DNA from 4 places in the Secundilactobacillus sp. MJ173 genome. Region 4 is predicted to be linked to each of the others. Evidence: riboswitches for the same ligand, from Rfam matches in the RefSeq annotation. Region 4 holds a riboswitch; each other region holds the start of a gene.

Region 1 (3,150 bases), on a different contig from region 4:
TGCTTTGGAGAATATGGACGTTTTATTCCTCTCCTTCGCACTTTCTTCCATCATCGCTGATTTACATATCAACGGTGCTCAGGCAGGGCTGATTTCATCAATCACTAATTTGGGCATGCTAGTGGGTGGCATTTTTTTCGGCGTTATTGCTGACCGTTTTGGACGAGTACGGACTTTTTCTCACACCGTATTCATTTTTGCTTTTGCCACTGCTGCCATGTACTTCGCAAATAGCATTACACTGATCTACCTTTGCCGTTTTATTGCCGGTGTTGGTGCTGGTGGTGAATACGGTGTCGGCATTACGCTGATTGCCGAAAACTTTAATCATCATAAGATCGGTAAAATGACGTCTATTGCCGCAATTGGTGGTCAAATTGGTGCTATTTTAGCCGCCATCTCTGCCGCCTTTATTATTCCTGCATTCGGCTGGCGGGCACTGTTCTTATTCGGCTTGATTCCGGTTGGCTTAACCTACTTCATCCGTCGTCATTTACACGATAGCGACGAATTTTTAGCCGCCAAGAAGGCTGAAAAAGATCCCAGCAAACGGGTTCGAATCAGTGCACTGTTCAAGACACCCAAGCTAGCTTATCAAACCATTGCCCTTAGCGTGATGGTGGTGGTCCAAATTGCCGGCTACTTTGGTTTAATGAACTGGCTGCCTTCCATCATGCAACAGAAATTGCACTTAAGCGTGTCTGGTTCCTCTATTTGGATGATTGCAACGATTGTCGGCATGAGTATTGGGATGATGACTTTCGGCAGCATTCTTGATTATTTCGGTCCCCGTTTGGCATTTGGTATTTTCTTGATTTGCTCCGCAGTTGCAGTCTTTAGCATCACCCTGGCAGTTAATGAGGTGACTTTACTGATCGCCGGCGCCATTCTTGGTTTCTTCTCAAACGGCATGTTCGGTGGTTATGGTGCTGTCATTTCTCGGCTTTACCCAACTGAAATCCGCTCAACTGCCAACAACGTTATCGTTAACGTTGGACGTGCAATCGGTGGCTTCTCCAGTGTAGCAATCGGTTTCTTGATGGATCATTACAGTTTAATCGTCGTCATGGGATTCCTGTCAATCCTCTACATCATTAGTCTATGCACCATGCTGACAATTCCGAATTTAAAGAAGTTAGGTCGCGCATAACTCCGCATTAGTTTGCTTGCAAATACTAACTAGTCCGTGTAGACTGAACATTGTACTAAACGTTATCTGGGGTGCCTTTTGGCTGAGATACCACCCATTGAACCTGATCTGGTTAATACCAGCGAAGGGAGCATAATGCATTTATTTTCTGATGATAAAAGCCAAAAGGAAGAGTCAAAGATAATCGTTTATCTTTGACTCTTTTTCTGTGGAAAACGTTTAGCAAAACTATATTTGGAGGCTTTTGTCATGAAATATTCAAATGCTTGGCACTTACGCGACATTATCTTGCTAACGTTAATTGCGATTTTCTTTGGGGTGATCTATTGGGTCGTCGGTCCATTGTACAACGTACTAACAGTTGCCCTCACACCAGTTGGACTTGGCCCCGGCGCCAATGACATCATCATGGGCATCTGGGTGATGGCTGGTCCATTATCCGGATACGTCTTTAAAAAAGTCGGTTCGGCTACCCTTGGTGAACTTTTAGGGTCGGTAGTTGAAATGTTCCTTGGCGGTCAATGGGGTGCTAGCACCATGATCTCCGGTGTTGTTCAAGGGGTTGCTTCAGAATTAGGCTTTACCTTCACTGGCTACAAGCGTTACGACTGGTTTAGCCTGAATCTCAGTGTGCTGACCACCACCATCGTCACTTTTGGTTGGGACATGATTCGTAACGGTTACTCCAAGTATCACATTGGCCTGCTGATTGCACTGTTCATCATCCGTCTGGTTTCAACTTGGATCTTCTCCGGTTTACTGGTTAAGGCCATCGTCAACTTGCTTGACCGGACACACTTGATGCAAACTCAAACGCGCTAGAATTGAGGTAAACTCATGGCAACGATTTCGGTAAATCAACTATCATTTTCTTATCCGACTGAGGACGGTCAAAAGCCTTTGACTTTGGCTGATATTTCAGCCACTTTTCCTGACGGCGGCTTTTCACTGCTGACGGGTCCCTCTGGTTCTGGTAAGTCCACCCTGATGAAGATTATTAGTGGCCTTTACCCGAAGTTTGGTGGCCTGATTACTGCCGGAGAAGTCCGGTTAAACGACGCCAAAATTAGTGACATACCAGAAACAAAGCGTGGCCAGCTAGTTGCAATGATGTTTCAAAACCCCAACCAGCAGTTTGCCATGGACACAGTCGAACGTGAATTAATTTTTGCGTTAGAAAATCAGTGCGTGGCACCAGAAGAAATGATGCCCCGGGTTGACCGAGCACTTGATTACGTGGAGATTAGTCCGTTACGTCATCGCCAACTTAATAGTCTCTCAGGTGGTGAAAAACAAAAAGTTGCCCTAGCTGTAATCATCGCCATGCAAGCCGACACCATCCTGTTAGATGAACCTTTTGCCAGCGTCGATCCAGTTGCCCGTCAGTTATTGTTAGCTAAGCTTTCAAGACTGCAGCACGAAGAGCACAAGACCATTATCATTTCCGATCACGACCTTGAAGACTATGATGCTTATATCGATCACCTTTTTGTGCTAAATGGTACGGGTGACTCACTCGAATTACTCGACTCCGATGCGGCGACGCAAAAAATGGCTAGTTTTAAACGGCAGGATACCTCTAATCAGCAATTACTTTTGCCAAAGGAAACTGATCAGCCGATTATTTCAGCACATGATTTAAAATTAATCGCTGGTACTTCCACTCTGGTGTCACAACCTAAAATTGACTTCTTCCAGCATCACATCACCCTGTTGACCGGTGCTAATGGTACAGGTAAATCGACTTTGCTATTAGCGCTTTCAAAACTGCATCAATACAACGGTTCCTTGTTACTTAACCAAAAGGAAATTGCTAAAATTCGACCTAATCGACTATACCAACAAGTCGCCTTGGTCTTCCAAGATGCTGATCAGCAGTTCTTAAACGTGACGGTTGCAGAAGAACTGACACTGTCTTTAAAAAATAGTCAGGCACCCGCTTATTTTAAGGATCGTATTCCTAAATTTCTAGAACAATTACAGTTAACTCAGTTGCAAGA
Region 2 (3,150 bases), on a different contig from region 4:
CTTGGATAGTATTGCGAATAGCAGCTTCAACGAAGTCCTTCGCCACCCGAATAGCCGATTCAATGTCTTTGCCCTTGGCAATCTCCGCAGTCATAGCACTAGACAGCGTATCGCCAGTACCATGAGTTCGAACGGTGTCAACTCGAGGCGCGCTGAGCCAGAATTCTTTACCATTTTCCAGCAAAACATAATCGGTCACTTTATCGGTATCGCCGTGACCACCCTTGATCATAACGTTCTTAACACCAGTTGCACGGATCTGCTTAGCAGCCGCCTGCATGTCTTCGGGTGTCTTGATAGTCATATCAGTTAGCCGTTCCGCCTCTGGTAAATTAGGTGTGACAACGGTCGCTAGCGGCAATAAATCACGCTTAACGGTGTCAATCGCATCATCAGCCAGTAACGGCGCACCGCCCTTAGCAATCATAACGGGATCCACGATCAGCGGTCCCAAGTCATATTTCTTCAGATTCTCAACGACGATTTCCACGTGTTCTGCATCCGCCAGCATCCCCGTCTTGCAGGCTTTAATTTTCAAATCACCCGCCACTGACGCAAACTGTTCATCGATTAATTTCTTAGATAATGCAGCAAAATCTTGCACACCAATGGTATTCTGTGCGGTTACAGCTACAATCACTGCAGCACTAAATACGTGACGTTCCTGCATGGTCTTGATATCGGCCATAACGCCAGCACCACCACCGGAATCAGTCCCAGCAATCGTGAGTGTTTGTGGAAATGAATTAACTTCCTCAGCCATCTTAAATGTCACACCTTTCAGTCAAATTGGGCAATCTTTTCAATATCAGCAACGGATGCTAAATGCAATTCGTCCATTAAGCGAGCAGAGAAAGTACCTGGCCGTTCCTCTTTCAGCTGATCAGCAACGATCTGGCCGATTGAAGCAAAGACCAAGCAAGCTGTTTGAGCAGCTTCAAAGTAGTCACCATCACTGACCGCACAAAAGGCACCCACAATACTGCTGAGCATATCGCCAGAACCAACGTGTAACTGGAACAGCGGCGTGCCGTTAAATACTCGGGCAACGTGTTCACCATCGGTAATGACATCCGTGGCACCACTAAGAATAACGACACAATTCTGTTTCTTAGCAGCAGCTTTAGCGATTTCCACCACGTCTTGATTGCCGGAACCAGCATCGATGCCCTTCGCGTCCCAGGCAACATCTGCCAAAGCGGCGATTTCACCAGCGTTCCCACGAATAACGTCCACTTGGAACTGGCTCATCAAATCAAGGGCAACTTTCTTACGGTAACTAATGGCACCAACCGCCACTGGATCAATAACTAACGGTTTGTGCTGTGCGTTAGCAGCTTTGCCCATAGCTAAAATATGGTCTACTTGCGGCTTAGAAAAAGCTCCAAGGTTCAAAGCAACGGCATTACTGATACCCACCATTTCATCGGTTTCAGCAATTTCTTCGGACATAATGGGTGACGCACCAATGGCGTTAATGCCATTAGCCACATCTTGAACGGTGACAAAGTTTGAAATGTTAAGGACAACGGGATTGGTCTCGCGAATCTGATTCAGCAAATCGATTTTCATGAAAAATCCTCCCAAAATTTTAGTACAAACAACAGTCAGATACTAAAAAAAGTCGAGCTAATCAAAACGTTAGCTCGACTCTTCACCAGTAAAACTGGTCCGAATTGAACACGTTCCTTCGCAAGTCTGAACTTACAGGTTCAAAGGGATAGTGCGAGCACATCTCAGCCCCAGAAAAAAGTGGGACACCCCTCGTGTTGTTTGGCTTAATTGTAAAAGAAAAAGGGTGTGGAAGCAAGCGCTTAGAGAGCGGAGTGTAAGGGACGGGCGCCAAAAATCCCGAACTTGGATTTTAGGTGGCTGTCACTTACATGCAGCTCTCTGCTTGCTGTAACCCGACTAAATCAGGGTGTGGAAGCAAGCGACTAGAGACTGAAAACTAAGACGCTTTCGGCAAAAATCCTGGGCTTGGATTTATGCCGGAAGTGACTTAGACGTAAGTCTCTGCTTGCTGTAACCCAACTACTCTACATAAAAGAAAAGAGCCCAGCCCCAAAAGGTTGAACTCTTCCAAACATAAATTCTAAAACGACACCGCATCCGGATCCATCGCTGACCCAGCAGCACCCTGGAACCCGTCAATCTTCTTCATGTCATCTTCACTAATTTCAAAGTCAAAGATGTCAGCATTCGACTTAATATATTCAGCGTGCACAGACTTTGGCAGTGGCAAGAAGCCGTGCTGTAAGTGCCAGCGTAGGACTAATTGTGGTACAGACTTATTGTATTTCTCAGCAATCTCTTTCAGTCCATCAATCTGGAAAATCTTACCAGTTCCAAATGGACTGTATGCCTCTGATAAAATATCGTGTGCGTTATTATATTCCACAACGCTTGGCTGCAGATCGGATGGATTCAAGAAAATCTGGTTAACCATTGGCGCAATCTTAGCGGTCTTCAGCAAGGCATCCAAATGTTTAGGCCGGAAGTTTGAAACCCCGATAGCCTTCACTAAACCTTCCTCATAAGCTTCTTCCATAGCTTTCCAAGTCTCAGCATTAGCTTCTTCCCAGTTATCACGAAAAGCAACTGGATTTGGCCAGTGAATCAAGTAAAGATCAACGTATTCCAAACCTAATTTGGATAGAGAGGTCCCAATGGCTTGCTTCGCTTTTTCATAGCCGTGATCAGCATTCCATAATTTCGTGGTCACGAATAAATCTTCGCGTTTCACACCAGAATCGTGGATTGCTCGACCAACGCTTTCTTCATTCCCATAAGCAGCAGCCGTATCAATGTGACGGTAGCCCGCTTTCAAGGCATCTAATACTGACTGGTAAGCAACATCGCCATCTGGCGTCTGCCAAGTGCCAAGTCCAATAACCGGAATCTTAGTCCCGTTGCTGAGTGTATAAGTATCTGTGAGAGCCATACCAAGTCCTCCTTTATGATTAAAAAACGGTAAACTCAAGTCTTAACAACTTTGAGTTTACCGTTTTTTTGAAGTTTGACGCAAGTGATTAGGCTTACGCAACCTGGTTAATCTTTCTTCATCCACTTACGGAATTTATTAATGATGTAGCCCAGCACGATGAGAACTGCTAGACCTTCAATAATCCACATGATCATCTGTTTCCA
Region 3 (3,150 bases), on a different contig from region 4:
TAACAGCAGCAGCTTCCGCAAATTCACGCACACCAAACCAAACGTTTTTACCGAGTCGGTCAGCAGGTTCGTAAGCGTTAGCGGTTTTAACGTTCGTTTTGTTTGAGGAGAATAAGTCGGCACTGCCACCCCAGAAACTAGGTAATTGTTCAGAAATTTCGCCAATGATCCGTTGACTGGTATTTCGACCAGATTCTGATTCGCCAACGTGGCTAATGGGAATCTTCAGATCACATGAAACTGGTTTGAAACTTTGTAAAAACTGAGCTGCAAGTTCAGGATACTTACCTGAATAATCATCAAATAACGTTTGCCAGTGGCCTTCGCTATCAATACCGCGCTGTTTAACCGCAGTGTCAAAGTTTTGACGCACATCATCAGGAATATCGAATGGTTCGTAGTCCCAGCCGAGCTTTTCACGAGTGGCGGCCATGTTTTCGTCGCCAAGGGGCTTACCATGCACGCCGTTGGTACCAGCGTTTGGTGCGCCAAAGCCGATGGTGGTTTTCACATCGATCAAGGTAGGCTGATCAGCGTTTTGCTTAGCAGTTTCGATGGCTGCACTAATTTCTGCAGGGTCGTTACCATTGGCTACGTGAAGTACTTGCCAGTTGTACGCTTCAAAGCGTTTAGGGGTATCGTCAGTGAACGCCATGTCAGTAGGACCATCCAGCGAAACGCTGTTATCGTCATATAAAACGATCAGTTTACCTAGCTTAAGGTGACCGGCAAGACTAGCAGACTCATGAGAAATACCTTCCATGAGGTCACCATCGCCAGCAATCGCGTAGGTATAGTGATCCATAATGTTAAACCCAGGTTTGTTGTATTGTGCGGCAAGGTGAGATTCAGCCATTGCCATTCCTACAGCCATGCCCAAGCCTTGACCCAATGGCCCAGTAGTTGCTTCGACGCCTTCTGTCACACCGTATTCAGGGTGACCGGGTGTTTTACTGTTCAGTTGACGGAATTGTTTTAAATCTTCAATCGTTAAGTTAAAGCCTGAAAGGTGTAATAAACTGTACAGCAAAGATGAACCGTGACCGGCAGATAAAATAAACCGGTCGCGATTGAGCCAGTGCGCATCAGTTGGGTTAATGTTTAAATGTTTAGTCCATAGCGTGTACGCCATTGGTGCAACACCAAGGGGTAATCCAGGATGGCCAGAATTGGCCTTTTCTATCATATCAACACTTAAGAATCGAAGTGCGTTGATTGATTTTTGGTCTAGGTTGTTATTTTGCAAATTAATCACGCTCCTATGCCTATGAAATATACGGTAACTAGTCTAATATGTCAACTATCACAATCCAAATGGTATAGTTAATATATTGGGCTATTTCAACGAAATTTTCACCGAAATTGATTAGTTTGAAAGCTCGCCAAAATAGGCTTCTTTAATCATCAAACTGAATCAATATGCTAATGATGAAAATTACAGGGCATTAAGCGAAAATTAGAAATAGTTTTCAATGTAAAATTAATTCAAGGAAACAGCTGAATTAATCTTTAGGAAGGTCTGATCTGCTAAAAAATTGATGAAAGCAAGTTACATTTAGGAAGTCGGACTGAAATCTGGGAAGGATAGTCCGTGTTTTCATGAAAGTTTCAGCATCTCAGTAATCGTTAAAAGGACATTAAAAAATAATTTGAAAAGTTTAATTAATAGTAACATGAGTTAAGTGAATAAAAAAGGGATTTTGGTCTTTTTTAGCAGAGTAAGGTGTAAAACATGCTATACTCAACGTATATTAACTAGGGGCGCAAATTGCTGAGACGGTCGCGGACCGAACCCTTTGAACCTGTGAGCTAACCCTCGCGAAGGAAAGTTAACGCGTATTTTGCGATAAAACTGCCGGCCAGGGTTTCTCTGGCCGGCTTTTTCGATTCAGCAGTTTTCGTCGCTTGAGGAGGTTTTATATTGTTTACTGATCAAATTCATCAAGCAGCGGCACCATTCTGGCAAAAGAGTTTTGAACATCCCTTTATTCATGAACTGCAGTCCGGTACTTTACCCAAAGACGTTTTTCGGTATTATCTCATTCAAGATCGGTATTATCTGAGTGAATTTGGTAAATTGCATGAGTTAGTAGCGGATCAAGTTGATGACGCTCATGGTAAACAGTTTTTGTTAGAAGGCGCTCAGGGGTTGAAAGACGGCGAAATCGCTGTTCGTGAAGGCTTCTTTGAACAACTGGGGATTACGCCAGCAGAGATTGCCAGCACGCCCATTGCGCCCACAGCTTATAACTACGTCAATCATATGTACGCGGAGCTTTATCGTGGCACGCCTCAGCAGGCTATTGCCGGTTTGCTGCCGTGCTATTGGCTCTACAATCAGATTGGTCAGCAACTGGTTGCCAAGGGGTCGCCAGTTGAACTATATCAACGTTGGATTGAAACTTACGACAGTGATGATTATACCGACAGCGTGGACCAGATGATTGATTTGACTAATCAAGTTGCTGCACAGTCGGATGCAACTACCAGGGATAAAATGCAAACAGCCTTTGTCCGCAGCAGTGCCTATGAACTGGCATTCTGGCAAATGGCTATGGATCAACAGAAGTGGCAAGTCACAGCCTAGACTTTTCTCATCTTCTCTTAATTGGTATAATGCTAAACAAACATAAGGGAAGATGTGATATACATATGAAGATTCGAGAAATTAAACCAGCAGATGATGCCCAAATGGCAAAAATTCTGCGGACGTCGTTAGAGCAATTGCATTTAAATTTACCTGGGACAGCATACTTTGATCCCTTCGTCGATCATTTGAGCGAATGGTATCGGCAGACACCCGCTGCGAAATACTTCGTGGCAGTGGCGGATACAGACCGAGTGGTTGGCGGCTGCGGTGTGGGACCGATCGCCCCCGAACAGGGAATTGCCGAGTTACAGAAACTTTACGTGGATCCAGATTATCGGCACCATGGGACGGCTAGCCAACTGTTACCAGCCTGTTTTGACTACGCTAAGGCCCATTATCAGTCACTGTATTTAGAAACCTTTGCTGCCATGAAACCCGCGAATCAGCTGTATCAAAAAATCGGCTTCAAACCGTTGTCTCAGCCACTTTCTCAATCAGAACATAGTGCCTGCGATACCTGGTACATGAAGTCGCTGTGAATTAATTACTGAAAAAGTAAA
Region 4 (3,150 bases):
TGTTGACCAGCGTCGGTATCAGCATTTTTTGACGTGGTAACAGTGGCTTGATCATCATCATCAAACGTTACCGTGAGAGACTCTTTATTAATAGTCGTTGAGTCAACTGGGTCATCAACCGACAAAATAATTTGTGCTGGCTTTCCGGTATTTCCAGTGGCATCGCTACCGTCAGTATAAACATGATCAACTGTAACCGGCATTTTTTTATAGACAACTGTAAACACGTAGTCTCTAACACCCGCGCTATTGATATAAGCATGCAGTTCTCGACCGTCAAGCTTAACTCCGGTCGTGTCATCAGTGGCACTCACAAACTCATACCGACCAGCAGCGTCATCGCTAATTTTTGGCAACCATTCATTAGTATCCTCGCTACCCGTCGCAATGTTTTCATCCATTTGCTCTTTCACCAGAGCAATTTCGTCCTTGAACACAACTAATACATTATCTACTGGGGTACTAAACGTCTGGTCTACAGGGACTTGGTCTTTTATGCTAATGATCATATGACCATCAGGAGTTTCCATATTAATGGTTACTAATCCTTTGTCCGAAATCTCGTCTGCCGCCATCCGCGTAATCATCTGTGCCTGTCCAGTAGTCGCGTAGTTCTGTTCCGCCTGTGCTTTAGTAGCATCCGCCACATCATCACTTGCGGTCCCCAAGTTATAAGTCTGCACGTTATCAACCGCACTGGTGTCGCCCACATCGCTATCATCAGTTGAAGTAGCTTGTTCACCCGTTGCTGCCACTGGCGCTTCATCATCGGTCGTCGGTTCAGGAGTTGATGTCTCAACTGCTTCCGTCGCTCGAACTGTATCCGCTTTCATTTTATCTCCAGAACTCTCAACAGCTGTACTATCAGCAGTAGAGCTAGCCAATGGTACTTCCTGCTGGTTTAGTATATCCCCTGCAGGCGCCGGTTGACTCGTTCGATTGTTCGCCACATCTGTATCGCCAGTACTAGCTTCAGCCTGCGTTGCCCCTGCCCCTAGTAAAACCCCAGCTAAGGCTAAGCTAGAAATACTAGCCGTTATCCACCGCTTGCCAACTTTATACGTAAGATAATGCACTTTGCTCCCCATCTTCACAGCTTGTTGCCGGGTTCGTTCATTCATATTTTATTCCCCCAAAAATTAGTTGCGTCACTTTCCGTCATGATCGTCCTAAAAAACAATTATCGTCTGCCTACAAACATTGCCAAACGGTTCACCATTGAAACATGGCGTTAACCATTTTTCTTATAGGGGTATAGTATCATATTTTAATTTATATGCCTATAAAATATTTTAAAACATTTAGAAATACATCATTTTATTTTGAACAACCAAATATCAATCACCTTCATCAACATTTTCGTTTGACATCTAACTAAATTTTTCGTACGCTTAGTTCAATTAAGAATCGGGGTGCCGCTGTGCTGAGATTACACCCGCTGAACCTGATCTGGTTAATACCAGCGAAGGGAGTTCTCTTGAAACTAATCGTTTGACTATCAAGATATTGTAGACAGACTTGTTATTAAACCAGTTTCAATTGCCCTAACAGCCCCCGATTTTTTAATCGTAGGCTGTTTTATTAATTTTAGGGAGATGATTCTGATTCAACGTCAACTACATTGGCATCTACGAGATGTCATTACCGTCGCCATTGTTTCACTGTTTGTTGGACTAATGTTTGTTGTTTCCGACTGGGTCTACACCTTAGTCTATGCCATTTTAACACCGCTTGGCTTAGGCCAATTTGTCGGTGAGATTCTCTTCGGACTTTGGTGCATGGGCGGTCCAATCGCCTACATGATTGTCCGCTTACCCGGCGCATCACTTCTAAGTGAAATGATTGGTGCGCTGGTTGAGAGTTTTGCGGGTGGCCAATTCGGCATTATTGCACTCGTTGCCGGATTTTTCCAAGGTGTCGGTAGTGAACTAGGTTTCGCTAGTTTCAAGTACCGGCGTTTCGACGTACGGTCACTGACAGTTGCCGCCATCTTTTCAACCATCATTACCTTTGCTTCAGCACTCTTTATCCATGGCTACATTAAATTCTCATTGCCAATGTTAGCCGCTTTATTCCTCACTCGCCTAGTGTCAAACCTCGTCTTTTCAGTTGGGCTGGTGACGTTGATTCACCGACTTTTAAAACGTGCCCACGTCCTAAAAGTCAATCAAGCTTAACGATTAACACAAACATTTAGGGGGAATTTCAGATGACAGCACCACTTTGTAACTTAGACGGTTCCATCGACATTACTGGCTGCAAACTCAGTATCTATCCAATGAGTGACCAGTTTGTTGACATCATTACAACTGCAATCAATCAGCTTAATCAACAAACACTACCAGTCTGGTCCATGACCGACCTATTTAGTACCACTTACCGCGGTAACCAACAAAATGTGATCAATGTGGTCAAGGCAGCAACGCAACTTTCTTACCGTGATAACGTCCATGAAGTATTTGAACTTACTTTTTCCAAGGGTTGTCCCGGTGACGTTGATGCTGACCGTTATTTGAACGCTGAGATCGTTGACGTAGTTGACCCTAAGCAAGTTCAAAATTTTGACGTTCATTGTAAATACTCGTTCTATGCTTTCGGTGATAACGACTACATGGACGAGATTGGCACCATCGTTGATATGGCTAAAGAACAAGGTCTCAACCCCACCAGCATGCATTATGCAACTGAACTCACTGGAACAGTTGATCAACTCTTCAACTACTTTAACGATGCCTTAGCCTACGCACATGACCACATTCGCCACTACGTCCTTGAAGCGACTATTTCAGTGAACAGCCCTTCGTTGAAGTAAAACTGAGACTGCGCACCATATGAATGACATAAAAAAGCGACTTATCGAAGAAAGCCAATTGAAATTCTCGATAAGTCGTTTTTCTTATGCGATAAATGTAGATATCGCCAGGTTTCGTTTCGTCTTCAGCCGTTTTTTTGACTACACTAATGTTACTAACTCTATTCCTCTGCGCGGCTATTCAATTCGTCAACTTCATGGGTAGTGACGATGACGTAATCTTGCTGCAATTTCTCAGACAGCTTGCTCAGTTTACCTTGTGCCTTCTCGATAACTTCTTGGGTATTTTCGCCTGTGACAATATTGTTATTGATGCGAACCAGCCCTTGTGCCAATCC

The links. A riboswitch is a leader RNA that binds a small molecule or an ion and turns the genes downstream of it on or off. The one in region 4 is predicted to bind thiamine pyrophosphate.
Region 1: it holds a riboswitch for thiamine pyrophosphate, as region 4 does, so the genes downstream of both, AC6H04_RS05905 (ECF transporter S component) here and AC6H04_RS02675 (ECF transporter S component) in region 4, are expected to answer to the same signal.
Region 2: it holds a riboswitch for thiamine pyrophosphate, as region 4 does, so the genes downstream of both, thiM (hydroxyethylthiazole kinase) here and AC6H04_RS02675 (ECF transporter S component) in region 4, are expected to answer to the same signal.
Region 3: it holds a riboswitch for thiamine pyrophosphate, as region 4 does, so the genes downstream of both, tenA (thiaminase II) here and AC6H04_RS02675 (ECF transporter S component) in region 4, are expected to answer to the same signal.

The regions. Positions count from the first base shown of each region.
Region 1 is NZ_BAAKGN010000036.1:63,813-66,962, reverse strand. Features, by position in the region: gene AC6H04_RS05910 (MFS transporter) at 1-1,150, shown strand, start outside; TPP riboswitch at 1,208-1,298, shown strand; gene AC6H04_RS05905 (ECF transporter S component) at 1,400-1,972, shown strand; gene AC6H04_RS05900 (ABC transporter ATP-binding protein) at 1,988-3,150, shown strand, end outside.
Region 2 is NZ_BAAKGN010000066.1:5,575-8,724, reverse strand. Features, by position in the region: gene thiD (bifunctional hydroxymethylpyrimidine kinase/phosphomethylpyrimidine kinase) at 1-763, opposite strand, end outside; gene thiM (hydroxyethylthiazole kinase) at 781-1,572, opposite strand; TPP riboswitch at 1,669-1,775, opposite strand; gene AC6H04_RS10500 (aldo/keto reductase) at 2,096-2,944, opposite strand; gene AC6H04_RS10495 (WxLIP family cell surface protein) at 3,052-3,150, opposite strand, start outside.
Region 3 is NZ_BAAKGN010000071.1:10,045-13,194, forward strand. Features, by position in the region: gene tkt (transketolase) at 1-1,246, opposite strand, end outside; TPP riboswitch at 1,748-1,844, shown strand; gene tenA (thiaminase II) at 1,922-2,587, shown strand; gene AC6H04_RS11230 (GNAT family N-acetyltransferase) at 2,653-3,129, shown strand.
Region 4 is NZ_BAAKGN010000019.1:77,806-80,955, forward strand. Features, by position in the region: gene AC6H04_RS02670 (mucin-binding protein) at 1-1,121, opposite strand, end outside; TPP riboswitch at 1,399-1,488, shown strand; gene AC6H04_RS02675 (ECF transporter S component) at 1,596-2,177, shown strand; gene AC6H04_RS02680 (YkoF family thiamine/hydroxymethylpyrimidine-binding protein) at 2,210-2,812, shown strand; gene AC6H04_RS02685 (5-bromo-4-chloroindolyl phosphate hydrolysis family protein) at 2,974-3,150, opposite strand, start outside.